DNA from 2 places in the Sphingomonas lacunae genome. Region 1 is predicted to be linked to the other one. Evidence: predicted binding sites of a transcription regulator. Region 1 holds the regulator's gene; the other holds the start of a gene.
What was found. Region 1 encodes LexA, which represses DNA repair genes until DNA is damaged. Its sites were predicted from a motif close to GTTCCNCNCTTGTTCT; they were not measured.
Positions count from the first base shown of each region.

Region 2: uvrA (excinuclease ABC subunit UvrA) is a predicted target of LexA. The motif match lies at 12,880-12,895, and genes of this name have one in related genera.

Region 1 covers NZ_CP053015.1:2,183,634-2,198,236, forward strand. The annotation lists gene gltX (glutamate--tRNA ligase) at 1-1,285, opposite strand, end outside; gene GV829_RS10500 (ComEC/Rec2 family competence protein) at 1,384-3,591, shown strand; gene lexA (transcriptional repressor LexA) at 3,582-4,271, opposite strand; gene trpC (indole-3-glycerol phosphate synthase TrpC) at 4,382-5,185, opposite strand; gene GV829_RS10515 (acyltransferase family protein) at 5,575-6,927, opposite strand; gene trpD (anthranilate phosphoribosyltransferase) at 7,054-8,037, opposite strand; gene GV829_RS10525 (anthranilate synthase component II) at 8,034-8,636, opposite strand; gene GV829_RS10530 (hypothetical protein) at 8,771-9,601, shown strand; gene GV829_RS14340 (phosphodiester glycosidase family protein) at 9,598-10,434, opposite strand; gene GV829_RS10540 (anthranilate synthase component I family protein) at 10,431-11,969, opposite strand; gene GV829_RS10545 (peptidyl-prolyl cis-trans isomerase) at 12,026-13,969, opposite strand; gene tpiA (triose-phosphate isomerase) at 14,199-14,603, shown strand, end outside.
Region 2 covers NZ_CP053015.1:2,870,155-2,884,757, reverse strand. The annotation lists gene GV829_RS13770 (HAD-IA family hydrolase) at 1-449, opposite strand, end outside; gene GV829_RS13765 (FMN-binding negative transcriptional regulator) at 446-1,063, opposite strand; gene GV829_RS13760 (RluA family pseudouridine synthase) at 1,063-2,262, opposite strand; gene crcB (fluoride efflux transporter CrcB) at 2,271-2,654, opposite strand; gene GV829_RS13750 (PilZ domain-containing protein) at 2,718-3,047, opposite strand; gene GV829_RS13745 (FAD-dependent oxidoreductase) at 3,122-4,435, opposite strand; tRNA gene GV829_RS13740 (tRNA-Gln) at 4,646-4,719, shown strand; gene GV829_RS13735 (M1 family metallopeptidase) at 4,761-6,626, opposite strand; gene GV829_RS13730 (DUF4402 domain-containing protein) at 6,924-7,430, shown strand; gene GV829_RS13725 (acyltransferase family protein) at 7,673-8,908, opposite strand; gene GV829_RS13720 (HP1242/YdcH family protein) at 9,124-9,372, shown strand; gene GV829_RS13715 (TraR/DksA family transcriptional regulator) at 9,369-9,692, shown strand; gene uvrA (excinuclease ABC subunit UvrA) at 9,882-12,869, opposite strand; gene GV829_RS13705 (hypothetical protein) at 13,085-14,603, shown strand, end outside.

The DNA of each region.
Region 1 (14,603 bases):
CCTTCGATTCCGCAGCGTCACGCAAGGCCGCTTCCAGTGATTCCATTGTCCAGTCCGGAAGGTCTTCGAGCGTCGCGAGTAGAGAGGCCAGCAAGCCAGGCGGCGCGGCATCAATTGCCGCCTTTGCCTTGTCCTCGAACGCGAGCGGTACCGAATCAAAAAGAAACAGTGCTCCTTCCGCCAGCTCAATCATCGTTTTTGCCCGAGGTTTGAGCGATGGCATGGCTGCCAGCAGGAGGGATTGTTCGCCAGCTGAAAGCGGTCGTTCGAGCATTTCGCCGAGATGAAAGGCGGCAATGTCGGTAAGCCGGGCATCATCGGCTTCCCGCATATAATGGCCATTGAGATTCTCTAGCTTTTTGAAATCAAAGCGTGAGGCCGACCGCCCGACATTGTCGATGTCGAACCATTCCAGAGCCTGTTCGCGGCTGATGATTTCCTCGTCGCCATGGCCCCACCCAAGGCGGAGCAGATAGTTGTTCACGGCTTCAGGCAGAAAACCGAGTTCATCCCGATAGGCATCGACACCCAGGGCGCCATGGCGTTTCGACAATTTTGCGCCGTCGCTGCCATGGATCAGCGGAACATGGGCATAGACCGGTTCTGGCCAACCCATCGCACGGATCATCACCAACTGGCGAAAGGCGTTGTTCAGATGGTCATCACCCCGGATGACGTGGGTAATGCCCATGTCATGATCGTCGACCACAACCGAAAGCATGTAGGTCGGAGTGCCGTCCGACCGAAGCAGGACAAAATCATCGATCTCTTCGGCATTCACCTTCACTTCACCCTGAACGCGGTCCTGGATGGTCAGGGTGCCGTCGCGTGGAGCCTTGAGGCGGACCACAGCCGGCCGGTCTTGGGGAACGGAGGCAGGATCCGAGTCACGCCATGGACTGATGATGCGGAAGGGTCGCTTTTCCGCTTGGGCAGTGGCGCGCATCTCTGCAAGCTCGTCCTGCGTGAGGAAGCAGCGATAGGCATGTCCGGCAGCAAGCAATTGGTGCGCGACCTCGGCGTGGCGCTCTGCCCGGGCAAATTGATAGATTGTATCTCCGTCCCAATCGAGGCCGAGCCAGCGCATGCCATCAAGAATGGCTTCAATGGCGGCGTCGGTAGAGCGGGCACGGTCAGTATCCTCGATCCGCAACAGGAATTGGCCGCCGTTGCGCCGGGCATAGAGCCAGTTGAACAAGGCGGTGCGTGCGCCGCCTATGTGGAGAAACCCCGTTGGTGATGGCGCAAAGCGGGTCACGACCGGCTTTTCACCAGCGCTTGCCACGACGTTGATGGATGCAGTTGCGCCCACGCGCTCTATCTCCCAAGATATGACTGGATGTGCAGGCGGGTCTCGGGACCGCCCGGCGACGGGGGCCTAGCATGACAGGGGCGGTGCATCAAACAGGCATTTGGGCCGGATTGCGCGACGTGCATGCGTCCCCCGCAGCCTGGTTGCGCGCCCTCGATGCCCAATTGTGGACCGAAAGAGAACAGCTCGTTCTTTGGATACCGATTCTGTTCGGAACCGGCATAGCCCTGTGGTTCATCCTGCCCGGCACACAATTACGGCTCTCCCTTGTTTTTCTGGCACTGGCTCTGGCCCTGATCGGCTGGTTGCTTGGCGCGACGGAGAGGTTGACGGGGAGAGCGCTGTTGGTTGCTGGTCTCGCTCTCGCTGCGGGATGTGCGACCATCTGGTGGAAGAACGAAAGAGTGGCTGCGCCGGTTCTGGCAAAGCCTGCCATATCGCTGTTCAGCGCCGAGGTGCTTTCTGTTGAACTGCTGGCGTCACGTGAACAGGTGCGGCTGATGCTCAAACCGGATGCGGGGCAAGCATTGCCGCCAAAGATAAGGGTCTCCGTTCCGTGGGAAAGCAAAGGTGCAAGGTCAATCTTGCCCGACGACCGGATCAGGTTGAGGGCGCGGCTGGTGCCGCCGCCGCGCGCAGCTTTGCCAGGTGGCTATGATTTTGCGCGTCGCGCCTGGTTCGAACAGATTGGCGCGGTCGGCAGCGCCATCGGACCAGTCGAGCGGATCAATGCACGACAGGAGTCTGGCCCGGGGCTGAGGGCGCGACTGTCCGCCCACATCCAGACACAGGTGGCAGGCGGTCCGGGAGCGATAGCGGCTGCCTTTGCCACCGGTGACAGAGGGGCGATCAGCGCTGAGGATGATGAGGCCATGCGTCGTTCCGGATTGGCGCACTTGTTGTCAATCAGCGGGTTGCATGTCACCGCGGCGGTGGGTGGTGCCATGTGGATGGCTCTGCGGTTGCTCGCGCTATCGCCTTGGCTGGCGCTGCGGTTTCCATTGGTCACCGTGTCGGCGGGATGCGGAGCGTTGGTAGGCCTGGGCTACACCTTGCTGACCGGCGGCGAGATTCCGACAGTACGCTCGCTGCTTGCCGCTCTTCTGGTCCTGTTGGCGCTGGTGCTGGGTCGCGACGCGATAACCCTGCGCCTGATTGGTGCAGGAGCGATGGTGGTGCTGCTGCTTTGGCCAGAGGCCCTGGTAGGGCCCAGTTTCCAGCTGAGCTTTGCCGCAGTGACGGCCATTGTCGCGCTGCACAGTTCACCGCGGGCGATTAGCTGGTTCTCGGCGCGCGACGAGGGATGGCTTCGCAAGTTTGGCCGAACCATGGCAAGTCTGTTCCTGACCGGCCTGGTCGTGGAACTGGCGCTCATTCCGATTGGCTTGTTTCATTTCCACAAGACCGGTCTTTATGGTGCCGCGGCCAATATTGTTGCGATTCCGCTGACGACGTTCATCGTCATGCCGGCTGAAGCGCTCGCGCTGGCACTCGACAGTGTCGGCTTGGGTGCGCCTGCCTGGTGGGTGGTGGAGCAATCGCTCGCCCTGTTGCTGTTCATTGCGCATTTTGTTGCCAACGCCCCCGGTGCCACGGCCAATCTGCCCGCGATGCCACGGGGCGCATTCGGCCTGATGCTGGCAGGCGGTCTTTGGCTGCTGATCTGGACAAGGCCATGGCGTTGGTGGGGCGCCGTACCATTTGTCCTCGGGGCCGTTTGGGCGCTGTCAATCACTCCGCCGGATCTATTGATCACAGGCGATGGCCGGCATGTTGCCGTGCGCACCGATGATGGCCGCTATGTGCTGTTGAGGGATAGGGCAGGCGAATTTGTCCGCGACCAGTTGGCCGAAGCGGCCGGCATTGACGAGGAGCTGGCATCTCTCGCCGAGCAACCCGGCGTGCGCTGCTCACCCGACTTTTGCGTCTGGACGATGGAAAGAGCGGGACGCCGCTGGTCCGTTATGGCATCCCGCAGCGGGTACAGGACGGATTGGGAGCCGTTGGTCAAGGCCTGTGCCGAGGTGGACATCGTCATCGCCGACCGGTGGTTGCCCCGGGCCTGTCAGCCCCGCTGGCTGAAGGCCGACCAGAAAGCGTTGAGGGAGACCGGTGGCCTGACAATCAGGCTGGACCCGCCGTCGGTAGAAGCGGTGGCGGCAAGCTGGCGGGGGATGCCATGGGGCCAGCCGCCAACCATAATGCCGCCGCGCCGTGGGCAGCAGGAGCCACCCGCAGAGCGCTCAGCCGCCGGAACCGGCGCGTCCCCTCAATGGTAGCGGCGGAGCAAGCCAGCCAGTTTGCCCTGAACCACGACACGCTGGGCGTCATACACCTGTGGCTCATAGGCGGGGTTGGCCGGGTCGAGGCGAACAGCGCGCCCTTCGCGGCGGAAATATTTCAGCGTGGCGTCCTGACCATCAACGAGAGCGACGACAATGTCCCCTTCGCGCGCGGTATCGGACCGTTTGATAAGGGCATAATCGCCGTTCAGAATGCCAGCCTCAACCATCGAGTCACCCGACACTTCGAGCGCATAATGGTCGCCCGGGCCAAGCAACGCGGCGGGAACGGCCAACTGGCTGTGGTCCTCAAACGCTTCGATCGGCACACCGGCGGCAATGCGGCCGTGCAGCGGCAGTTCGATGATGTCGTTGGCGACATCTGCCGCGCGCGGGGCGGCACGTGACGGGAAGGCAACGACGTTGGCGTCGGCGGCCGGCTTGGCTACCGGGCGCTCGCCACGTCCAGGATTGCGGACAACTTCCAGCGCGCGAGCCCGATTAGGCAGACGGCGCAGGAAACCGCGTTCCTCAAGCGCGCTGATGAGGCGGTGTACACCCGACTTGGACTTGAGGCCCAGAGCCTCCTTCATCTCTTCAAAGGAAGGTGAAATGCCGGTTTCAGCGAGGCGATCCTCAATAAAGCAAATGAGTTCGTGCTGTTTACGGGTCAGCATGACGGTTCTCCGTGGCGGAACGTACGGTGAACTTCTAATGAAACAAGAAGGGAACGTCAAGGGGCCAAAGCATGGCCTTTGGCCCGAGCAGATAGGTTAGCGTCCAAGCGTCAACTTCCAGAATCGGCCAAAAGGGCGCAGGTCGCGGCCTCGACGTCTTCGTGCCGCATGAGATGTTCGCCGACGAGGAAGGCGTGGATGCCGGCAGCGCGCATGCGGGCGATGTCCTGCGGACCCGCGATGCCGCTTTCGCAGACGAGGGTAGTCCCTGGGGCGACCAGCGGGGCGAGGCGTTCGCTGATGGCGAGATCAGTGACAAAGCGCTTCAAATCGCGGTTGTTGACGCCGATCAGGCGGCTGTTGAGGGTGGCGAGAGCGCGGGCGAGTTCGTCCTCATTATGCACCTCGACCAGCACGTCCATGCCATGGGCTTCGGCCTCGGCCTCGATGGCGACCATGGTGGCGTCATCGAGCGCGGCGACGATAATGAGGATGGCGTCGGCGCCCAAGGCGCGGGCCTCGGTCACCTGCCAGGGATCGACCATGAAATCCTTGCGCAGGCAAGGCAGCGACACGGCGGCGCGGGCAGCGACGAGATAGGCATCATCACCCTGAAAATAGGGCCCATCGGTCAGGACCGAGAGGCAGGCGGCCCCGCCAGCGGCATAAGCGCGGGCGTGGGTGGGCGGATCAAAATCGGCGCGGATCACCCCCTTCGACGGGCTGGCTTTCTTGATCTCTGCGATCAAGGCGGCTTGGCCAGCGGCAATCTTGCCATCAAGCGCGGCCCGAAAGCCTCGCGGGGGAGATGCGGCGGCGATGCGGATTGCCAAATCGGCATCGCTGACCACCGCCTTGCGGCGGGCGACTTCGGCGGCGGTAGTGGCGCAGATTTCGGCGAGTTTGTCTGTCATGGCTGCGCGCTTAGCCGATCAGGCGGCGGTTGGGGAGGGGTGAAGGAGATCGGCGACTGTATTATTGGTGCAATACGGATGGTTGACACAAGTTGACACCCACGTGGAGACAAAAGACGGTTCTGACACAAGGGTTTGCGGGGATTGGTCATCTTCAAAGGTTGACACTTGTTGACATGGGTTGACCCTCCAGCGGGTAGATCGGTCAGCAACCCGGCGTCGGCGTTCACCGCCTGCATTGCTTCGTCTGGCCATAGGTCAGACCCGCATTGACAGGGAAACGCATGCAAACAGGCAGAATCGCTGACATTACAACGGGGTCTCACACCTGACCCCTTGTAGGAAAGCGAAATTTGGTCCACTTTTGTTCTTAACCGACCAGCCTGGGTTCAGATCTTCTTCGCCAGCGTGTAGGCGGGGCCGAAGCGGATGAGGGCTGCGCCGAGGAACGGCAGGGCGACGATCCACAGGCGGACGCCGGTGATGCCCTCCGGGCTGGCAATGCTGAAGGCGGCGGTGGTGCCGAGGCCGGCGCAGATAAGGAGGAGGCCGGTGACGAGACGCCAGAGCGGAAGCGGGCGGTCCTCTGCCTCGCCGCTGAGGCTGGGCGAGGGGCGCTCAAAGCGGGCGAAGGCGAGGATAAGCGGGACCAGCGCGGCGATGTACAGCAGGAACCAGACGGGGCGGGCGAGCCACCACTCACTGCTGCCCGGCGCAACGTGCAGGCCGATGCCTCCCATCAGCCATGCAGCGACCATCACCAGGACAAAGGCGGTGAGGTGCCAGAGGTAGATGGTCATGATCATGCCGTTGACGAGGACGGTGGCGGTCCATGCGCCGATGCGGCTGAGCATGGCGCGACCGAGCGGTTCGAGAGCGAGGGCGAGTCCTGTCTGGGTGATGCCGAGCGCGAGCAGGGCGAGGGTCGGCGGCATGGAGTTGCTCAAGGGTTCGCCGGGAACGCCAATCATCGCAACGGGATAAGGGCCATAGTGGATCAGCGCTGTCAGCGCGGTTGCGCCGCCGACAGCCCAGAGCGCGGCTTTGGTGGGGCTGTTGAAATGGCCCGACTGCCACGCATAGCCAAGCTGGTGGATCGCCAGCCAGACAAAGGCGAAGTTGAGGAAGTTGATGTACGGCAAGTCAAAGCGCAGGGTCGCGACGTCGATGAGGATGGCGCCCGCGACGAACAGCGCAAAGGAGCCGAGGCCGAGCCGTTGCCACAGGGCGTGGCTGAACGGGACGGCGGCAGCGATCATCAGATAAACGGCGAGGAACCAGACCGGGATCAGCGCGAGCTGGCAGGCCATTTCGACAATCGGCCGGGCGACGCCGAGCGCGGTGCCGGTGAGGGCGAACAGGGTCCAGACGAGGAACAGCGGCAGGACAGGGTTGACGAGGCGCTGCATGCGTCCGGTAAACCATTCTGCATAGGTGCCGCCGTCGCGCCGGTTTGCGCTCCATGACATGGCGTTGGAGAAACCGCCGACAAGGAAGAAAAGCGGCATGACCTGAAAGCCGAGGGTTAGCCACTGTGTCCAGGGGATGATGCCGAGGAGGTGCCCGCCAGTGACCGCGCCGTCGCTTATGTAGGGGGCGGCGACAAGCCAATGGCCGACGACGACCGCGAGGATCGAAAGGGCGCGGAGGAAATCGACATAGCGATTGCGCTCGGGCGGAGCCTTTTCAGCCATTTGGCGGGCGCGGGACCAAAGGGTGGGCTTTGCTAGGGCGTTGCTCATGCCGTTGTGTTTAGCACGAGGTGGTTAGTTTATTGCAATGGGGCCCCGCGCTTCAGAGCCGTTCGTCCTGATCCCTTCGACAGGCTTAGGGCGAACGGATTAGGGGGAGCGGACAGGGACCTGGGTTTAGTAAGCGATCCAGCAGTCGAGCAGGGCTTTGGCGAGGCCCTTGTCGAGGGCTTCGGCGGCTTCTTCGACGCCCTCGCGCAGGCTCTCTACCTCTTCGGCGACGAGCAGTGCGGCGGCGGCGTTGAACAGGACGGCGTCGCGGTAGGGACCGGGCTGCCCCATAAGGAGCGCCTTAAGTGCGGCAGCGTTCTCGGCGGGTTCACCGCCGCGGATGGCATCGACCGGGTGGCTGGGAAGGCCGGCGTCGGCGGCGCTCCAGCGGGCCATGCTCACGCCGCCGTTGGTGACAGTCGCGACCTCATTGCCGCCCGCGAGGCTGAGCTCGTCGAGACCTTCATCACCCGAGATGATCAGGCTTTTCTCGGTGCCAAGCTGGCCCAGCGCCTCGGCATAGATGGGGACAAAGGCGGGACTGGCGATGCCGATGAGCTGGCGGGTGACGCCAGCGGGGTTGGCGAGCGGGCCCATCAAGTTGAAGATGGTGCGGCGGCCAAGCGCCCGGCGGATTGGTGCAATGCGACCAAGCGCGGGGTGATATTTTTGCGCGAAGAGAAAGGCGATGCCGAGATCAGCGAGGGTGGCCTCTGCTGTTTCAGTCGCGCGGTCGAGATTGAGACCGAGCGCTTCTAGCGTATCGGCGGCGCCGGCCTTGCTGCTGGCAGCGCGATTGCCATGTTTGGCGACGGGCACACCGCAGGCGGCAACGACCAGCGCGACGGCGGTCGAGACATTGAGCGTGTGGTGCCCGTCCCCACCGGTGCCGCAGACGTCGATGGCATTGGCGGGGGCGGTGACGGAGATGAGGCGGGCGCGCATGGCGCGCGCAGCGGCGGCAATTTCGATGGCAGTTTCGCCCCGGTCCGACAAAGCGACGAGGAAGTCGGCGATTGCTTCGGCGCTGACCGTGCCGTCAAGGATGGCGGCAAAGGCGGCGGCGGCTTCGTCGGCACTGAGTGGTTGGGCGGGGTTGGGGAGGGTCATGCCAACCGCTCCAGCTCAGGGAGCGGGCCCGGCGTGAGGCCGGCGATGCGCAGAAAGTTGGCCAGCATCGCGTGGCCATGTTCGGTTGCGATGCTTTCGGGGTGGAACTGGACGCCGTGGATGGGAAGGGTGGCATGGCGCACGCCCATCACCGCGCCGTCCTCGCTGGTGGCGTTGACGATGAGGTCGGCAGGAATGTCCTCGACCACGAGGCTGTGATAGCGGGTGGCGGTGAAGGGGCTGGGCAGACCGGCGAACAGGCCGCTGCCGTCATGGCTGACGCTGGCGGTCTTGCCGTGCATCAGATGACCGCGCACCACCCGTCCACCGAAAGTCTGGCCGATCGCCTGATGACCGAGGCAGACACCGAGCAAGGGACGGTTATGCTCGGCACAGGCGGCGATGAGATCGAGGCTGATGCCGGCGTCATCCGGCGTTCCGGGGCCGGGCGAAATGAGGAAACCGGCGGCATCCGAGGACAGCGCCTGGCCGACGCTCATCGCGTCATTGCGCACGACCTCCACCGCCACGCCCAACTGTTGCAGGTAGTGGACGAGGTTGAAGGTAAAGCTGTCGTAATTGTCGATAACGAGGATCATGCCGGGCATTTAGGCGCAATGAATGCCAAGCCCAAGCGCTTTTGCGGCTTCAGCAGAATGTCGCTGTTTACGAGATGGCAAAGTTGCGGCGGTAGGTTGCGCCGGATCATGACGCCAGCGTCAGGGGATGTGCCGTGAACAGCCGTTTCGCAACCGCCGAAGACCGAGCGCTCCAGAGTTGGTGGAGCCGCTTTGCCGGTTCGCCCATGCAACAGGCGATCCAACTCGAACAATTCACTGACGCCTTTGTTGAGACGCGTCAGGGGACTTGCTGGCTTGACGGCGAATCGGCCTGGCTGCTTGAATCCGACGAGCGGCGCGAGTTCACCGAGCGCGCGCGCGAGATCATCGCCCAGCGCTTTGCGATGGAAGGGCGCGGGTTGATGGCGATGATGATTGTCGCACCAATTGCCTTCATGCTGGTGCAATGGGTGCTTGGCAGTCTTGCCGGACTTGCCGATCCTTGGCCAATGCGCGCGGCGATCGGTGTTGTTTTTTCGCTGGCCTTTGCAGCTTCAATGCCGGTCTATTGGCAAAAGTGGCGGCTGGAAGCGCTACGCCAGAGGATGCGCCTCCGTATGGCAGATCGTGCGCCGCTAAGTGGTGACGCCATTGCAGATAGAAAGCGCAGCAACCCTTGGCAGACGCTGACGCAGGCGCTGGTTGTCATCGTGCTGCTGGTGACCTTGGCGGCAGGGCTTGCCACATATCCGCCCGTGGCCCGGTTGATCGCTCCAATGGGGCTCAACCTGACTGAGGAAATGGTCATGACGCGGTTGACCCCATGGTTGCTGGTGATGATTGTGCTTGTCTGGGCGATGTTCGGCCTCTCGCGCATCCGCCGCTGGCGCAATGGTCGTCGGGATGCCCGGCTGGCCGAGGACCGGATGCTGGCCAGCAGAACCCTGCCCGTCGACATTGTGCCAACGGTACATCCGCTGGCGGGGGACATTGATCGGCTCTAGCGGGTGTCTGGCCCAGAGACGCGCTCGCTCACCACGATCATCGGCCCCAGGGGCACATCCTGATCGAACCGGCCCGAAGCGGCATCCCACAGGCTGGAGACGAAACCATCGAGGAACAGGGCGTTGGGGCAATCGAGCCGGTCGCGAAACAGGCGGGCGAGCTTGCCGAACGAGACCTTGTCGTCGCTGATGACGAAGACGGGAAGGCCAGCGGTGGTGACGCCAACACCATTGCGGATCTTGCGCGACGGGCCGTCGGGAGCGATGCGTGGATGGAGCGCGCCATTGATGACGAGCATCGGGCCGGATTGGGTAGCGTAGCGAATGCCGGTGGGCGCGGTAGCAGCGAAGCTGTCGGTCGTGGCGACGTGGAAACCCGCTGCATCCTGCCAGAAGACGCCATTGGGCAGCAGGTGGAAATTGCCGTCGCCCTCGCGCCGGTTGAGCCTATGGCCTTTGCGGCCATCCTCGACATAAAGGCCGATGGGGCGCCCTTTGAGGTCATACATGCCGGCGTTCATCGCTAAGCTGACGCGGGTGGATGCAGGGCCGAGGAGCTTGGCGAGATTGCCGAAGGTGAGCAGAGGTTTACCATCGGCGCCAGTGGCCGCAAGGCGCAGGTCGTGACGGGCGGGATCGAGGCGGCAGACGGTGAAGCGGGAGCCTTCAAACTCGATGGGCTCGCAGGCGGGCTGGACGGCATTGCGGCGCTGTTCCGGGCGGGCATAGAGTTGCCACAGGCCAGTGGCGGCGAGGATGAAGACTATGGCGAGGATAATCCGCCGACCGCGCCGGACGTGGTAATGGGCGAGACGGTCGCCCGACGGAGTCACTGTCCGAACCCTGCCTCTCCGGCGAGGCGGATGGCTTCGCGGGCGGCAGCCACAAGCGCGCCGGCCTTGGCTTCGCATTCGCGCTGTTCATAGTCTGGCACCGAATCGGCGACGATGCCTGCGCCGGCGGTGACGTGGAGCGTGCCGTCCTTGACGATGCCGGTGCGCAGGACGATGCAGCTGTCCATCGTGCCGTCGGGGGCGAAATAGCCGATGCCGCCGGCGTAGGGCCCGCGCGTTTCTGGTTCGAGGCTGGCGATGATTTCAGCCGCACGGACTTTGGGGGCGCCCGACACAGTGCCAGCGGGGAAACCGGCGAACAGCGCGTCGATGGCGTCCTTGTCTGGCGCCAGCCTGCCGACGACGTTCGAGACGATGTGCATGACATGGCTGTAGAATTCGACGGCGTAGCTGTCGGTCACGCGGACAGTGCCAGCGGCGGCGGCGCGGCCGACATCGTTGCGGCCAAGATCGAGCAGCATGAGATGCTCGGCGCGCTCCTTGGGATCAGCCAGCAGGCTGTCGCGGTTGGCGATGTCTTCGGCGGCGCTGGCTCCGCGTGGACGGGTTCCGGCAATCGGCCGGATGGTGATCTCGCCATCGCGGACGCGGACCAGGATTTCCGGTGATGAGCCAACCACCGCAAAGCCCGGCATGTCGAGGAAATAGAGGAAGGGCGAGGGGTTGATGCGCCGCAGCGAGCGGTAAAGCTGGAACGGCGGCAGCGGGAAGGGTGCGGTGAAGCGCTGGGCGAGGACGACCTGGAAGATGTCGCCCGCGACGATATGCTCCTTCGCGGCCAGCACCATCTCGTGATAGCGGCCGGCGGGGAGCGTCGGGTTGAGCGCAATGCCGGCGGGATCGGGCAGGGCGGTGAGGTCGGTTGCGTCCTCGATCGGCAGCGGCCCGGCGAGGCGAGCGGCAGCGGCCTCAATGCGGTCCTGCGCCTCGGATACAACCTGTTCCGGAGAAATGCTGCCGGGCCAGACGGGCGCGGCAAAGGTCAGTTGGTCGGTGAGCCGGTCAAAGACGAGGATCAATGTCGGCCGGACGAACAGCATGTCGGGCACGTCGACCGGATTGGGCGCAGGACGCGGCAGTTTTTCGACCAGGCCATAGCTTTCATAGGCGAAATAGCCGACGAGGCAGGCGAGGGTAGGTGGCAGACCCTCGGGCATTGGGTCGATACGGCATTCGGCGACGAGGGCGCGCAATGTTTCGAGTGGATTGCCGTCGAGCGGGGCAAAGGCGCTGCGATCGGTTGCCCAGTGGCGGTTGATCTCGCTGGTGGTGCCCTGACCGCGAATGACCAGATCAGGGGCGAGTCCGATCAGGCTATAGCGGCCACGCGTTTCGCCGCCTTCGACTGATTCCAGCACCCAGTCCCCCCGGCCCGGTTCGATCAGCTTGAGCGCCGCGGAAACGGGGGTTTCAGTGTCACAGATTCGGCGCGACCAGATGAGGCCGGGCATCCCCTTGGCGAGTGCATCGCGTGCCGCGTCACGACCGGCAATGCCCTGTACTGGCGATGACATGCTCACGCCCGATGATACCCCTGTTTGCGATCAGCCAGAGATGACTGGCGCGATGATCAGTTGGCCGGAGCAGCTGTGCCGGTCATTTCGGCACGCAAGGTGGCAAGCGCTTCGCGGTCCAAAGTGACAGGAAAGGCCGCGCGGGCAGCTGCGACAATCGATTCTATCAACTCGCCACCCAACGGATCACGGAACTGTTGCTGTACCGATTGGATCAATTCAGGTGCTTCAGCAGCATTGCCCCGGATCGAACGGGCGAGATGCAGAACCATCCAGCCAGCTCCGGCCGGCAGCTCCAGCGTTCTGGTCGAACCCTGTGGCATCGAGAAGAGCAGGGTGATTTCCGGGGGCACTCGCTGCCCCGTCTGGTTGAGATTGATCCGCCGCCCACTGATGGTCTGCACCGAAGTCGAGACCCCGGCCGCAGCAGTGGCGGCGGCAAGCGACTGACCACCTTCAACCGCGGCAAGGATCTGCCGTGCCTTGGCCCGCGCCACCTTGGCGCCTTCATTGCGGCGCCAGTCGGCGACAACGGCCTCGCGGATCGAGGCGAGCGGTGGCGGAGCCGCAGGCACCAGCTGTGCCACTTCGACAAGGGCAAAGCGGCGGTTTTCCTCTATCTGGATCAGCTGACCGGCATCCCCTTCATGCCCGGAAAAAGCCGGGCCGATAAGCGGTGCGAGGACAGGGTCAGGGCGGAAACCCGGATTGCCGGGCGCGGTGCCATTGGGCAGGATCGCCGGGGTGGTAACGACCTGGAGGCCCTTGTCCTGGGCTACTTCAGCGACAGACGCACCGCTGTTCAGCGCGGTTTGCACGCTATTGTACAGGTCGACCATGGCCTCTTGCCGCTTGCGCTCGGCAACGATGCGGGTGAGTTCAGGGGTCGCTTCGGCAAGCGAGCGGGCGGGCCGCCGATTGATTTCTTCGACCTTGAGAACGATGAAGCCTAGCGGCACCTGCAACGGGCCTACTGTGGCGCCCTGATTGGCGGCAAAGGCCGCGCGGGCAACCTCGGCGCTGGTCTGTCCAGCAAAGCTGGCTTCGCTGGTCGCTGTCACCGGCGCGGCGGACAGGCCGGCGGCCGAGGCAGCGGCGGCAAGGCTTTGTCCACCGCGGATGCCCGCTGCGATGCGGTCTGCCACGGCACGGCTGCCGGCAATGACCTGGCTCAGGCGCCGGCTTTCCTGCGCGGCATATTGGCCAGCATTGGCGGTAAATTCGGCCTGGATTTCAGCAGGCGTCGGCGGGGCAATGGTGCCGAGCGCCGATTCATCCAGCAGGGCATAACGGATCGATCGTCGTTCGGGTATCGTATAGCGGGCGCGCTGGTTCCTGTAGAATTCAGTCAGTTGCGCCTCAGTCGGTGCGCCGCCGGGTGCATAGGCTGATGCCGGAATGAAGGCGGCTTGGCCTTCGCGTTGTTCGAGCAGCAGCGACGCATAGGTGGCAGCCATGCCCTGCGGTATCTGAAGCGACGCACCGATTGGCTGGACCAGCTGGCGGACGATGGCGTCATTTTCCATGTCGCGGCGCAGGCGCTCATCGGTCAGCCCGACTTCGCCGATCCGGCGTTCATAAACGGTCTGGTCAAAACTGCCGTTGAGGCCGGCGAATGCCGGGTTGCGGGCGATGGCGGCGTCAATGAACAATTTGTCCACGCTAATTCCGCGCGAGCGCGCATATTGTTCGAGAGCAAAATAGTCGGCGCTTTCCTCCACCAGCTTGTCAAAGCTGTCACCGGCCAGAAATTCCGCCATCGTCAGGCCGGGCTGTTGCTGGGCTGCCCTGTCATAGGCGAGTTTGATGCGCGTACGCACATCCGCCGCCGTGAGCTCCCGCTTGCCCACGGCCATGACATGTCCGCTTGATACGCTGGCGTTGGGAGCGACAATGTTGACATCACCCAGCAGGAACATGATGCCCAGGATGACAAGCAGGGTAAGGGCCACAAAGGCCCCGATCTTTGATGTGACCGTGCGGCGAATGGCGGTAATCATGCGGGAGGGGCCACTATCCTGAAAAGGGAGCCGGTCCGGTTGGGACCAGCATGGATTGAGAGCCGCTTTAGGCAAGGCCGGGGCTGGCTTCAACCCTGCTCTGTTGGACCACCTGCGGCAAGGCAGATGAAAAGCGGTGCGGGTTGCGGTTGAGGCGAGCCGATGCTGTCGCTAGGGGAGGCAGGACTCATACGGCACAGGACTGCCAAAGCACCAAGGGGACGAGGCGATGCGGCGCAAATTTATTGTCGGCAACTGGAAGATGAACGGTTCGCGTGATTCCATCCACGAGGCCAAGGGGATTGCCGAAGCCGCCAAAAACTACCCTTCTGTCGATGTCGCATTGTGCCCTCCCTTCACTCTGGTGGCGGGTTTCGCCTTTGCCCTGCCCGAGTTCAGCATCGGTGGGCAGGATTGTCATGTGAAACCATCCGGTGCCTTCACCGGCAGTGTTTCGGCGGCGATGCTGGCCGACGCACGGGCCAAGCTCGTGATCGTTGGCCATAGCGAGCGCCGCGAGGGGTTGGGCGAGACGAATGACGAGATAAAGGCCAAGTGCGAAGCCGCCCTGACCGAGGGGTTGCGGGTCATTGTTTGCGTCGGTGAACCCCTGTCGGTGCGTGAGGAAGGCAAA
Region 2 (14,603 bases), 690 kb from region 1:
GAGGGGTGAGGTTTGGACGGGTGGAAATCGGCAGTCTGCAAGGTGACGAAGCGGTCACCTATGCCGTGCGCGCCCAACAGGCGAAGCAGGCCGCGTTGGGACTTGCCAGTGGCAACGCCGAGCAGCCATCCATCTGCCGTCAGCTGATCGAGCATCGCGACGATCCCGTCATAGAGAGGCTCAGGCTGCGCGCCAGCGGTCGTCCGTGCGGCGAAGTAGGCGTCGCGATAGGCATCTGACAGCCGGTCTTGCATGGCATCGTCCAGGTCGGGCGCCAGCATCCGGATGGCGCGCGGCACGCTGAGCCCGATGATCGCGCGGACCGATTGCGGTGGCGGGCAGTCAAGGTTCAGCGCGGCAAACGCCTCTGTCATTGCGGTGACAATCTCATGCTGGCTGTCTGCCAGCGTTCCGTCGCAGTCAAACAGGGCAAGGCGCTGGCTGCTCATGCCTTGTCCTCGCTGAGCACCAGACTGCGCATCAAATGGGCCATCGACCGGCGGCCTTCGCCTTCCAGTGCGTCAGCGACGGCGAGCCGGGCCTCCACCGGCTTGTTCTGGGCAAGCTTCATGGTGCCGCGCCAGGCGGTGATGTCGAGCGCGAAGCCCGTGATGCCTGCCAGCAGCTTTCGGACATAGGCCGGGTCCGCCTTGTCCCGCGTCCACGGCTGCTTGTCCATGATCCGCCGTTCATGCTGGTCCGCCAGCGCATCGACCTGTGCGAGCATGTCGGCTTCATCGAGCCGCCGGACCGGACCCTCCAGCTCGACTGCCAGATAGTTCCAAGTCGGTACCTGGTCAGGCCCGATGCCATACCAGTCCGGGCTGACATAGGCATCCGGTCCAAGCAGGCTGAACAGGGCGGGCGTGCCATGGAGATGCCGGGTCAGTGCATTGCCGCGTGCCAGATGAAAGCTGAGCACATTACCGTCGATTACCACGGGAAGGTGCACTGCGCGCGGTCCATCCGGTGTCGCAGCGAACAGCGTGCCAAAGCCGATGTCGGCGACCAGCCGGCGCATGGCGTCGCGGTCTTCCCAGTGGAATGCCCGGTTCGGGTGCATCAGCGGCTCCTTGTGCTGCCACCGGGGCGCCGGGGTGTGCCCGACTTAGCAGGACGCTTGCCGGCGGGGGCGCGTGCCGGGGCGGCAGTGCCACGGGCGCGACGTTCACCCTTGCGCGCCCGGCGGGCATCACGGGCCTGGGCCCGCTTCTTGGCGTCGGGATCAGGCGGCACAAAATCGGCGACATTGGCCAGCGCGTCACCAGCCAGTTCGTCAAAACCGAGGGCAGCGAGGGACTCGGCAAAATGATCAGGCAGGGGCGCGGTGACATCGATTTTTCCCCCCGCCGGATGATCAATGCGCAGCCGGCGGGCGTGGAGGTGGAGCTTGCGCGAGATGCTACCGGTCAGAAAAGCCGCTTTGCCGCCATATTTGCCGTCACCGACAATCGGGTGCCCGATGGCTGCCATGTGGACGCGCAATTGGTGAGTCCGCCCGGTGAGCGGTTGCAATTCGACAAAGGCCGCGGCATTCCCCGCTCGTTCGATGATGCGATAGCGGGTACGCGAGGGCAGGCCATTTTCCTCGTCGACATGCATTTTTTCGCCGCCGCTTCCCGGCTGTTTGGCGAGTGGCAGGTCGATCTGTCCGCTTTCGATTGAGGGCACGCCGGTGATGATAGCCCAATAGGTCTTGCGCGCGGAACGGCCGGCAAAGCTTTTGGAGAATTTGGCCGCCGCGCCGGGACTGCGGGCAACAAGCAGGACCCCCGATGTGTCCTTGTCCAGCCGGTGAACCAGTTTTGGCCGACCCTTGTCCTCATCAAAAAAGGCGTCGAGCAATCCGTCAACATGGCTGGTCGTGCCAGTGCCACCCTGGGTTGCGAGACCGGGCAGCTTGTTGAGGACGATGGCATCGCTGTCCTGGTGCAGCACCATCGACTGCGCCAGTTCGATCGCCTCTGGCGTCATCGGCTTGCGGGTGGTGCGCGGACGCGGCGTGTGGGCGTTGACGCCCGGTTGGGGCACACTGAGCAATTGGCCGGCGGAAATGCGCTCGGCTGGGTCGGTCTTTGATCCATCAAGGCGGATCGCACCCGTTCGGCACCAGCGGGCAATCAGCGCATGCGGCACATCGTCGCGATGCCGCTTGAACCACCGGTCAAGCCGGATGCCGTCATCGTCGGCAGCAATGCGATACTCGTTGACCGCCAATTTGCGTGCCTTGGCCGACGCCGGCGCGTCTGGCGATAGGGGGATGTCTTCACTCACAGGGCACGCACCAAATTCATGCCGGCCAACAGCCCGGCGAGGGAAAGAAAAACCGACAGGCCAATGTAAACAAACGCCGCCAGCCAGCGATCTGATTGAATCAGACCGATGGTTTCAAGACTGAATGCGGAAAAGGTTGTAAAGCCGCCAAGCAGGCCGACACCCAAAAGCAATCGCCACGGCTCAGCAGGACCGTGACGGTGCAGCCAGCCCACCAGCACACCCATGGCAAGGCTGCCCGATACATTGACCAGCAGCGTCGCCGCCGGCCAGCCTGCCAGCAGGCCACCAGAAAGCCAATGCGTGGCGCTGCGGCTCAGATGATAGCGCATGGCTGCGCCAAGGGCGCCGCCGAGCATGACGATCAAGGTGGAAGACATGGCGCGCATCTAGCGCGTTATGCGGGCCAGCGCCAGTTTGACGAACAGCCGGATTACCCGCGCTTAAAAAGCGTCAGGGTAACGCATCCGGATATGGTCGAACACCGACGGATGCAGTGGCTGGTTCCACTGGATGCCACAGCCGCGCGCGTTGGACCAACGGATGGTCGCTTCGATTGCCTGAAAACCGGGAATGGTGAGCCAAATGCGGTCGCCCGGAATGGTCTTGGTCAGGGTTTCCGCACGACAGCCAGTCTGGGACAGGTCACGAACCTGCACCTTGAAGGGCGTGCGACCCATTTTGCGAATATCCGCGTCGATAGCCACGCCCGCACGATCTCCGCCACGACGATCGACGTCGGCCGAACGCAAATGTGCAGGAAAGTCAGGCATGATACCCACGTGATTCGTTCCGCCTTTCACTCGGTCAATGCGAAGCAACTAGCCGGAAATCCTAAACAAATTGTTCATTTTAAATCGCGTGCATCGAGCATGTGCGGGATGTGGACCAGTTTTTCGCGCGGGGCACCTGCCCGGGCGGCGGCAATTTCAGCCGCGTCAATCTTTTGCCAGTCACGAAACGTCACAATATCAAGGCCTCGCAACGCGATAAGATCGTCCAGGCCAGCCCGGCCGCGCTTGCCACTCCCGGCCGCATCGGGGCCTCCCGTCTCGGCGATGATCCGCTCGGCTATGGCGGCGCCATCCGGCTTGTTTGTGCCAATCGTGCCTGACGGTCCGCGCCGCGCCCAGCCAACACAATAGAGGCCAGGAAGGATCAGTCCGGCATCATTGGCAAAGCGGCCGCGACCATGTTCATAGGGGACATCGCTGATCGGTGGTGTGCGATACCCGATGCAGGCGATCACCAGACCTGCCGGAACGGTATAATGCTCCCCGGTCCCGACAGAGCGCAGGTCTTCATCGAGTCGTGTCTTTTCAAGCACCAGACGCTCCGCCCGGCCCTTGCCTTCGACGGCTACTGGCATTGCAAAGAAATCAAATTCGATGGTCACGGGTTTGGCAATCGGGTTGGCGGCAAATTCACGCAGATGGCTGACCGACTTGCGCATACCCGGTTCGAGCAGGGCGTCTTCACCTATGTCAGGAAAATCAAGCGGGTCGACACGCGGTGCGGCCCGCGACAGATGACCCAGTTCGCCGAGTTCCTTGGGTGTCATGGCGATCTGATGCGGTCCGCGCCGGCCGATCAGGCGGATAGTGCGGACATGGCTGTCGGCGAGCAATTCGAGGGCGTGGGCGACAATATCGCTGCCGTGGAATTCATCCGGTGTTTTCGAAAGGATGCGGGCGACATCCAGGGCCACATTGCCATTGCCAATCACCGCGACATTGGTGGTGTCGAGCGGCGGGTCGAGGCGGGCGAAATCGGGATGGCCGTTGTACCAGCCAACAAAGGCCGCACTGCCAATCACGCCGGGCAGGTCACAGCCGGGAATGTCGAGTGAACGGTCTGCCGGAGCGCCGGTTGCCAGCACGACCGCGTCATACAGGCCCATCAGTTCATCGACACTGACATCTGTACCCACATTCACATGGCCGACAAAACGGACATGTTCGGTAAGGTTGACCGCTTCATAGCGGCGAGAGACGGCTTTGATCGATTGATGGTCAGGGGCAACACCTGTCCGGATCAGGCCAAAAGGAACCGGTAACCGATCGAGAATGTCGATGCGGACCCGGTCACCCAGTCCTTTTTGAAGGGCCTCGGCAGTATAATAGCCTGCCGGCCCCGATCCAACGACAGCGACGTGACGCATAGACCGCCTCCTCCCCTTCACGTTTTTCCTGTCATGCCGGAGCCGGGCCTACAGGCCTGATCCTCGCAGGAAATGACGCGGCCTGACATGCTAACCTAGCCAAAGGGAAGCGCAAGCGCGGATTCAGCCTGCCTGCCCGCGACACAGGGGCGCAATGCGCCGCGCGGCGCTTGACTTGCCCCCGCCCGACGGATAATTGCGCCGCCTCACTGCCCCGTCGTCTAAAGGTAAGACTACGGATTCTGATTCCGTCTATCGAGGTTCGAATCCTCGCGGGGCATCCAATCCCAATCGCACCATCGTTGGCATGCCCCGTTGCATGGGGTCAGTCGGTCGGCGTGGCAGCCATGGCTCGATCGACCGATGTTGACGTGACCGGATGATAGCCGGGCCGCGTTCTGGTGTAGACACGGCGCGCGATCATTTGTCCCCAATCGCCCTGGCCAAGCAGGGTTTCGAACAGCGGAAGAACGAATTTTCGGCGGCCTACCCGCTCAAGAAAGGCCTCGGCTGGAGCCACTGCCGGTTCATAGCGGTTGGCCAGCGCCAGTTTGAGCCATGCGAAGAGCACTTCATTATTGCCGATCGCCGAAAGGCCAAGCGACTCGTCAAGAAGGGCAAGGCGGCCCTGGTCCATGGCGCGGGGCAGCCGGTTGACGAACCGCAGCCGTTCGGCGGTGGTCCAGCCAGCCCATGCGGTGGTTTCGACCGGGCCACCGGCGGCAAAGGCCGCAACCGCCGCATCAATATGGGAAAAGGCAGCGGGATCAGGCCGGGCGGCATTGGCGGGCAGGCCCGGCGCATGGATCCAGTCGTCGAGCAGCAGGCGGCTTTCCAGTTCGGAATCGCCCTGCACCAGATTGGCGCGCAGGTCAGCCAATATCATCGCTGATGTCGCTGGCTGAAAGGCGTGATTGTCAAACCATTGCCGCAGCCACGCGTCAAAGCGCTCCCTTCCGGTGATCTGCTCCAACGTGCGCAGGAACAGCGCGCCCTTGTCATAGATGACGCCACCGGCGCCGCCATCGGGTGATCCGTCTGGTCCGACGAGGTGAAGGCGGGTGGCGGACGACTCCATGCCATAGTCGGCAAAGGCCGCAATCATGTCGTCATAACTCAGCGCTGCTTCCTGAGCTGCGCGGCGGGGACCATACAGTTGTTCCATGATCCGGTTTTCGAAATAGCTGGTCACGCCCTCGTTGAGCCAGCTGTCGCTCCAGTTGGCATTGGTGACAAGGTTGCCGGACCAGCTGTGCGCCAGTTCATGCGCCACCAGCCCGACCAGGCTCTTGTCACCGGCAATGAATGTCGGGGTCAGGAAGGTGAGGGTGGGATTTTCCATTCCGCCATAGGGAAAGCTCGGCGGAAGGACGATCACATCATAGCGGCCCCAGCGATAGGGCCCGTAGAGCTGTTCGGCGGCTTCAACCATCTGTTCGGTATCGGCCAATTCAGAAGCGGCAGCATCGATCATTGCCGGCTCGGTCCAGACGCCAGTGCGCGGTCCGAGTTCGCGGAAGACAATGTCACCGGCAGCAATGGCAATCAGATAGGGTGCAACCGGATGATCCATGCGGAAACGAAACGCCCTGCGGCCCGGTCCGGCCGGTTCACCTTGAGGGGTCAGGCGGTCGCCGGACATGACAACCGTCAGCGGCTCTGGCGCGGTGATCCGTGCTTCCCATGTCTGGCGGATGCCGGGGCTGTCCTGGGTCGGGATCCAGCTCCGGTTGAGTATCGCCTGTCCCTGGCTCAGCAGATAGGGATGGCGCTTGCCGGCGGTTTGTTCCGGCGTCAGCCATTGCAGGGCATCGGTTTCCTGTCCGCTGCGATACCGGATGATGATGCGGCGTGCCTCACCCATGGTGACAGTCAGGGGCGTGCCCAGGCCGTCCACTTCTGCACCCACGGTCCATGGCAAGGGCCGCCCTGCGCCATCTGTGATTGTTGCAATCTCCAATCCGCGATTGTCGAGGATGATGTCCCGGGCCTGATCAGCGGCCAGTATGTCGAGCGTCGCGGTGCCTGCGACCCGGCGGGTGGCGAAATCGAGATCAAGGTCAAGCGCAACATGCGTGACCCGCGCGATCTGGGGACGGGCAAAGCTGGCCGTGTCAACGGCATCCGCAGTCGCCAGAATCGGTGCAACCGGTCGCTGAACCAGGGCGGGCGTGTTGGGACTTGCTGTCATTGGCGTGCTGCAGGCACCCATCATCAATCCGACAAGACACAGGATGAGGTGCGAACGAAACCGGGCAAGGAGCATAAGACGGAGACCCTGTGATGCGGTGCCCCGGCCTCAGGAAAGGCCGATCGGGCCGGTTCTAGCCAGCCCGGCCACTATCGGCAATGAACCAGTTTGATACAATCATAATGGCTGTAAATGCTGCCAAATTAGGAAGGTCTTCACCATTTTGGACGTATCCCGGTGGGGAAGTGATCAGGTCATGGGGGCCTGATTGCTTCTTGTCACAGGGACCAAATGACCATGAGCAATACCCTCTTCAAGGCAGCCAGCATGGCTGTTGCGGCTGCTGCCGCCTTTTCCACCGTTGCGGCGGAAGCGGCTCCGGCCAATGCATCGGCTACTGCCCGTGCCCGCGTTCTGAAGCAGATCACCGTCACCAACACGTCCGATCTCGATTTTGGCACAATCGTTGCCGGAACCTCGGCCTCGACCGTCGCCGTTTCGGCTGGTGGCGTTCGCACCTGTGGCGCTGGCCTGACTTGCACGGGCACTGTTTCGTCGGCCAACTTCAACGTGACCGGCACCTCGGCCGCCGTGGTGACCATCACCGGCGACAATACGGTTTCGCTCGCCAATGGCACGGGCGGCACCATGTCGGCTGCCCTGACGCGCAGCGCATCGACGCTGACGCTGACCAACGGCGCCATCAACGGCACCTTCCAGGTTGCCGGTACGCTCAGCCTTGCCGCCAACCAAGCTGATGGCGCTTACACCGGCACGTTCAACGTTTCGGTCAACTATCAGTGAAGGCGAAGTAGGGCGACGCGAACGCCCGCAGGGCGTCGGGTCGCTTTACTCAAGCGTCTGAATGCGTTAGTTAGAGAGTCACAAACCGTAGACGCTCATTCCCGGAACCTTGGGGACCGGGCTCGGTTGAAACGGGGAGCAGGAGGCCGCCGCCTCCCGCTCCCCTTTTTTGTGCGTTGATTGATGTGCGCGCGGTGCGCGGGTTTGGATTGTCGGCGGCAAGCCATGCCGGGACAGGAAGATCAGTGTTCGACGGGCTGGGCCCGTGTGACAGGGCTGACCGTCGGTAGGGCGGCAACCGCCGGTTTGCGCCGCGGACCCAATCCCAGCCATTCACGCAGCGGGCCGCTGTGCACCGCGAGCCGGTAGAACAACCAGCATCCGCCGAAGGTGGCAATGACAAGCCCAGCGAAGATCATACTGCTGCCCAGCCCCTGACCGATCAACAGCCATGCTGCGACAACAATGATCGTTTGATGCACGATGTAAAAGGGGAAGACCGCTTCACACAGGCGGGCGCGCCAGCGATGGTCATGATTGAGCCAGCGGTCAGCGAGGCCGAGCAAGGCGAACAGCATGACCCAGGCCATGACAAAGGCTGATTCGCGCTGGAGGGCCTGTACCAGATGGCTGCGTTGGGCGATGCCATCCGGCCAGATGACCTCAATAGCCAACAGGATTGCACCGGTGCACAGGGCAGCCAAGACCGCGATGCACCAGACCCGGCGGATGGCGGGCCACCAGGCCGGTGTCGCTGCCAGTGCAAAGCCGAACAGAAAAGGCGGCAGAAAGGTCACATCACTGACCCAATCATGCAGCAGCCCATGGGTTTCCGGAAGGGTGAACAGCATCACCAGACGCATCAGCAGCAGCGGCAACAGCGGGGCCCACAACAAGCGTGAACCATCGCCCAGCCATTGCGCGATCCGGACCATCGGCGTCCGGACAGGGGCACTGGCCAACCAAACCAGCAGGGCCAGCGCGATGGTATAGGTCCACAGATAGGCGATGAACCAAAGATGGCCGGTATCGGGCATGAACTGACCGTCCAGCGTGGTGAAAGACAACCAGTGTCTCCACCAGAAGTGCGCCAGATCGCTTGTTTCGCCCGTATCGATGCTGAATTTCACCCACCATTGCGGCGCGACGATAACCAGCGACCCGAACAGCAGCGGCAGCAAAAGCCGCCGGGTCCGCGACTGCACAAATCCGAACAGCCCGGCGCTGCGTTGCAACAACGCATGGGATGCATAGCCCGATACGGCAAAGAGCAGGGGCATACGCCAAGGCTGGATCAGCGCCATCGGCCAGGCGACGGCTTCAACCGGCTGGTCTATCTTGATCAGCCAGTGGCCCGGCGCGAACACCATGCCGATATGATAGAAGATGAGCAGGACAAACGCCCCGATCCGCAGCCAGTCGAGGCCAAAATGGCGCGCGGTTTGCACCGGCGCGGCGGAAGGAGGCTGTTGCTTCATGCCGGTCTTGAGGCTCCGATGCTGTGCACTGAACGTCCGTGCCCCATGGCGGACATCAAGCGGATAGTGACCGACACTATTGGCACAGGGCCGTTTGCATTTCGTTACCCTGCCGTAACCTGCAGTTTTTTGGTCGGATTTGACCCAGCGCAAAGTCTGTCGCGCCATGCTCGCTAGACTGGTCAGCGAAACAAGAGCCAAAAGGATTGCCCCCAATGAGTCACGTCCCGCACGACCTGCACGCTGAATTCCCACAGGATGCGGAGGTCCTGCACAGCCTGAAAACCGGCAACAGTCATTTCGCGGCGCTGGCCGAGCGCTACCATGGGGTCAATCGCGAGATCCACCGGATCGACAGCGGTGTCGAAGCGGCATCGGATGATCATGTCGAGCAACTGAAGCGCCAGCGGCTGGCGATGCTGGATGAGGTCAGCGCCATGATCGCCAAGGCCCGTCAACCATGACGGGCCTCAAAACCCCGGAAATCAAGGCGCAACTGGGCGCTAGGTTGGTGGAATTGCGCGCCCGGGTCGAACATCTGGATGCCGAATTGCATCAGCCGCTTTCCGCCGACTGGGAAGAACAGGCGGTGGACATGGAAGTGCAGGATTCTGTGGAGGGTCAGGAGAAAGCTGCGCTTGCGGAAATCCGCCGGATTGAGGCGACGATTGGGCGCATTGATGCCGGCACTTATGGGGAATGCATCAGCTGCGGCAATGCGATCAGCCCACAGCGGTTGGCGGTGTTGCCCACGGCCGCGAAGTGTATCGCCTGCGCGGACTAGCGCGAGGCGACGCTAATGAAGCCTGCGCGGACTAGCGCGAGGCGACGCCAATGGCGCCTGCTCGGACTGGCACTAGGCGGAATTGACCGGTTTTCGGCCGGTGCCGGGGGGCTTCCCGGCCGAAAATGACGGGGAAGGTGGCTCATTGTCGGGCGCCTTCCCCGTCGCACCTTGGGGATGCGAGGCTGGTCAGGCGGAGCTGCCCAACATCGCTTTCAGATATTGCCCGGTATGGCTGCGCGGATTGGCCGCCACGTCCTCTGGCGTGCCTTCGGCGACGATTTCGCCGCCATTGACTCCGCCATCAGGGCCAAGATCGAGGATCCAGTCGGCCGTCTTTATGACGTCGAGATTATGTTCGATGACCACCACCGTATTGCCCTGATCGACGAGTGCGTGGAGCACTTCGAGCAATTTGCGGACATCCTCAAAGTGAAGGCCGGTAGTCGGCTCGTCGAGGATGTAGAGCGTGTTGCCGGTGGCGCGGCGGCTCAATTCCTTGCTCAGCTTGACACGCTGCGCTTCGCCGCCTGACAGGGTTGTCGCCTGTTGCCCGACCTTGAGGTAACCCAGGCCGACTTCCTGCAACATCGCCATGCGGTCGCGGATAGGTGGCACCGCCTTGAAGAAATCGACCGCATCCTCAACCGTCATGTCGAGCACATCGGCGATGCTCATGCCCTTGAACTTCACCTCGAGCGTTTCCCGGTTGTAGCGCTTGCCGTGACACTGCTCACAGGTGACATAGACGTCGGGCAGGAAGTGCATCTCGATCTTGATCAGCCCATCGCCCTGACAAGCCTCGCACCGGCCCCCCTTGACGTTGAAGCTGAACCGGCCCGGCTTGTAGCCGCGTGCCTGGCTTTCGGGCAGGCCGGCGAACCAGTCACGGATGGTGGTGAAGGCACCGGTATAGGTCGCAGGATTGGAACGCGGGGTGCGGCCAATCGGCGACTGGTCAATGTCGATCACCTTGTCGAAAAACTCCAGGCCGGTCAGGCTGTCATGCGGGCCGGAAAGGACCCGTGCGCCATTGAGGATGCGACTGGCCGACGCCTGCAACGTGTCGATGATCAGCGACGATTTGCCCGAACCCGACACGCCCGTGACACAAGTGAAGGTGCCGACCGGGATACGCGCGGTGACATTGCGCAGATTATTGGCACGGGCGTTGGCCAGTTCAATGAACTTGCCCTGCGTTTCGAGCAGTTTGAGCTGCTTCTTGGTCGGCTTCGCAGCGGGTTTGGCGCGGGTGCGGATCTGGCTGCCGTCCCCTTTGGCAGCGATGCGCCGTTCCCGGGGCACGTCGATGCGCCGGGTGCCGGTGAGATAGTCGGCGGTCAGGCTGCCCTTTGCCTTGAGGATGGTTTTCAATTCGCCCTGAGCGACGATTTCGCCGCCATGGACACCGGCGCCCGGTCCCATGTCGATGATCCAGTCGGCGGAGCGGATGGCGTCCTCATCATGTTCGACGACAATGACCGTATTGCCCAGATCGCGCAGCCGCCGCAGCGTCGCCAGCAAGCGGTCATTGTCGCGCTGGTGCAGGCCGATGCTGGGCTCATCAAGGACATAGAGCACGCCGGAAAGGCCGGAGCCAATCTGGCTGGCGAGTCTGATGCGCTGACTCTCCCCGCCCGACAATGTGCCCGAGGTGCGGTCAAGGTTGAGATAATCGAGCCCGACATTGTCGAGGAAACCCAGACGTTCGATAATTTCCTTCAGGATCGGCGTCGCAATCTGTTGCTGCTGGGGCGTCAATTGCGGCGCGAGGGCCCTGAACCAGGCGAGGGCATCCGCGACGCTGCGCCGGGCGGACAGGCTGATGTCCTCTCCGGCTATCCTCACGGCCAGTGCTTCGGGCTTGAGGCGGGCACCGCCGCAGGTTTCGCAAGGGTGCGGCCGCTGATATTTGCCCAGTTCCTCGCGCATCCAGGCGCTTTCGGTCTGGAGCATCCGGCGGTTGAGATTGCCGATAACGCCTTCGAAGGGCTTTTTGACCGTATAGCTCTTGCGCCCGTCCTGAAAGGTCAGGTTGACCGGGCGGCCGCCAGTGCCATGCAGGATAATCAGGCGGATTTCGCCGGGCAGGTCGCTCCACGGCGTGGTCAGGTCAAAGCCGAATTCACGCGCGAGACTGCCCAACACCTGCATGTAATAGGGGGATGGCGGGTTGGACTTGGCCCAGGGAACTATCGCCCCCTGTTTGAGGCTCAGCGCCTCGTTGGGGACGACCAGTTCGTCGTCGAATTCGAGCTTCTCGCCAAGGCCATCGCAAGCCGGACAGGCGCCCTGCGGCGCGTTGAAGCTGAACAGGCGGGGTTCAACTTCAGCAATGGTAAAGCCCGAGACGGGGCAGGCGAATTTTTCCGAGAAGACGATGCGGTTGGCGGGCAGACCGGCATTCTTCATCGCTCCGGCGCCCGCTGCATCTTGCTCCCGGCCCGGAGCCACTCCGTCGGCCAGGTCAACATAGGCGAGACCCTCGGCCAGCTTCAGCGCGGTTTCGAAACTGTCGGCGAGCCGGCTTTCCAGCCCTTCGCGCACGACGATGCGGTCAACCACCACTTCAATGTCATGCTTGTACTTCTTGTCGAGGGCAGGGGCCTCGTCAATCTCGTAAAATTCGCCATCGATGCGGACGCGGGTGAACCCCTCCTTTTGCCAGAGAGCCAGTTCCTTGCGATATTCACCTTTTCGGCCGCGCACGACCGGGGCGAGCAGATAGGCCCGCGTTCCTTCCGGCAGGGCCATCACCCGGTCGACCATCTGGCTGACGGTCTGCGCCGAGATGGGCAGACCGGTGGCCGGCGAGTAAGGAATTCCGACCCGCGCCCAGAGCAAGCGCATATAGTCATAGATTTCCGTGACGGTCGCGACTGTCGAGCGCGGATTGCGGCTGGTCGTCTTTTGCTCGATGCTGATCGCGGGGGACAGGCCGTCGATATGCTCGACATCCGGCTTTTGCATCATTTCGAGGAACTGCCGCGCATAGGCGCTCAGGCTCTCGACATAGCGGCGCTGTCCTTCGGCATAGATGGTATCAAAGGCGAGGCTGGATTTGCCGGAACCGGACAGGCCGGTGATGACCACCAGCTTATCGCGCGGCAGATCGACATCGATGCCCTTGAGATTATGTTCCCGCGCGCCGCGGACCGAGATATGTGTCAGACTCATGGGCGCTTATGTTCCATATTTGTTCGAAGTGGGCAAGGCGGGACCGCTACATGCAAGCAGCGCGAGCAGATGAGCGGACAGCGGACAATGGTCAAGGCTGCAAAGCCGGTCGCATAGTCAAACCAAACATCCAATCCGTTCATTTTGCGGCCATGTCGGATAGGCAACAGTATGGCCAAGCCTTATCGGGCTTCAGCTTTGTAAGGGGGAGCAGAATGACGATGCCATATGGCAAAGTGGGCAAGCGGTTGACCGCCAGATTGGTCGCATCGGTCAGTGGATTGTGCGCATCCGGCATGATGCTCAGCGGCTGTGTGACGCCGCCGCCACTCGCCGAGGCGCCGCCAGTGGCGTCCGTTCCGCGGCCCATGCCCCAGCGTCAGGCAATGCGCCCGCCCATGCCCGTGCCAACGGAATCGGGGCCGGTTCAGCAAGGCGTGACCAGCGCAGCCGACTTTTTCTGGATTGATCAGGCCGATGGTTTCGCCGAGGCAATCGGCGATGCGCCGCCCGATTTCGGATTCCGCCATGACGGTATCGACAGCTGGGCCTGGGTCAGCCGCGCTGGCGAAACGTTGATCGTCGAGCCGGGTCGCAGCGGAATCGTCCAATATTACTGCGCCCCGCGGGCCACGGCACCCTATCTGATCCGCGACAGCTATTACAGCTATGCGTTTGAAGGGCCGGATCTGGTCCGTATCTATGACAATGAAGGGCGCTTGTGGTGGGGAACGTTGGGCCGCACGCAACGTGATGACATCGACCGGTTGCGGGATCGCGGCAGGGAGATAGTTTCTTCGGCCTGGCGGCAGCGCCAGTGGGACAACCGGACCGCCAACAGTTGGGCGCGCTATTCATTGGACCCCGGCTATGGCGCGATCTGGGCAGGCGGGTGGGGCGGTGGCTGGCGCGATGACTGGCGGACCCGGCCGGATTGGAGCAGTTTCGAACAACAACGGCGATCGAGCCGTCCCGGCCGTGCGCTTGATGAAGAGCGGCAGGCCCGGCGCGAGGCCCGCGCCCGCTTCGACGATTGGCGGCGGCGCGGCAGCCGGGGCAGCCCTCCGACTGTCGCAATGACGCCGGAAACAGCGGGAAGCGTCACAACGTCCAGCCCTGCGCAGGGCTTGCCTCCGCCAGCAACCCCGCGGCCACGTCCGCCCCGTCAACCCGGAGACAATCCGGGTGGTACCGTCATTGCCCCATCGGCGCCGCCACGGGTCAATGCACCGCCTGCCAGTCCACAGCCGGTCATGCCGCCACCAACGACGACAATTCCCGAGCCGGTTTCGCCAGTGACGGTGGTGCCCCCGGTAACTGCGCCGGCAAGGGACACGGCACGCCCGCCCCGCGGTGAGCGCGGGCGCGTTGCGCCTGTTGCCCCCCAACCCTTGCCGGTCGAGATCCGGCCTGAACCCCTGCCTGACTATGGTCGCGGAGCCCCTGTGCCCGCGCCGGTTGCGCCAGCACCGGACGATCGGGCCGAGCAACGGATGCAGGCCGAAATCGCCCGGCGCCGGGCCGAAGCCGAAGCGCGTGCCGATGCTGCCCGCGCTCAGGCACAGGCACAGGCGCTGGCGCTGGCGCAGGAGCAGGCGCGGGCACAGGCGCAAGCCGAGGCTGATGCACAGGCCGAAGCGCGGGACAGGGCGCAGGCGCAAGCAGAAGCGCGGGCCCAAGCAGAGGCGCGCGCCCGGGCCGAAGCGGACGCGCGCGCTGCGCTCGAAGCGGAGC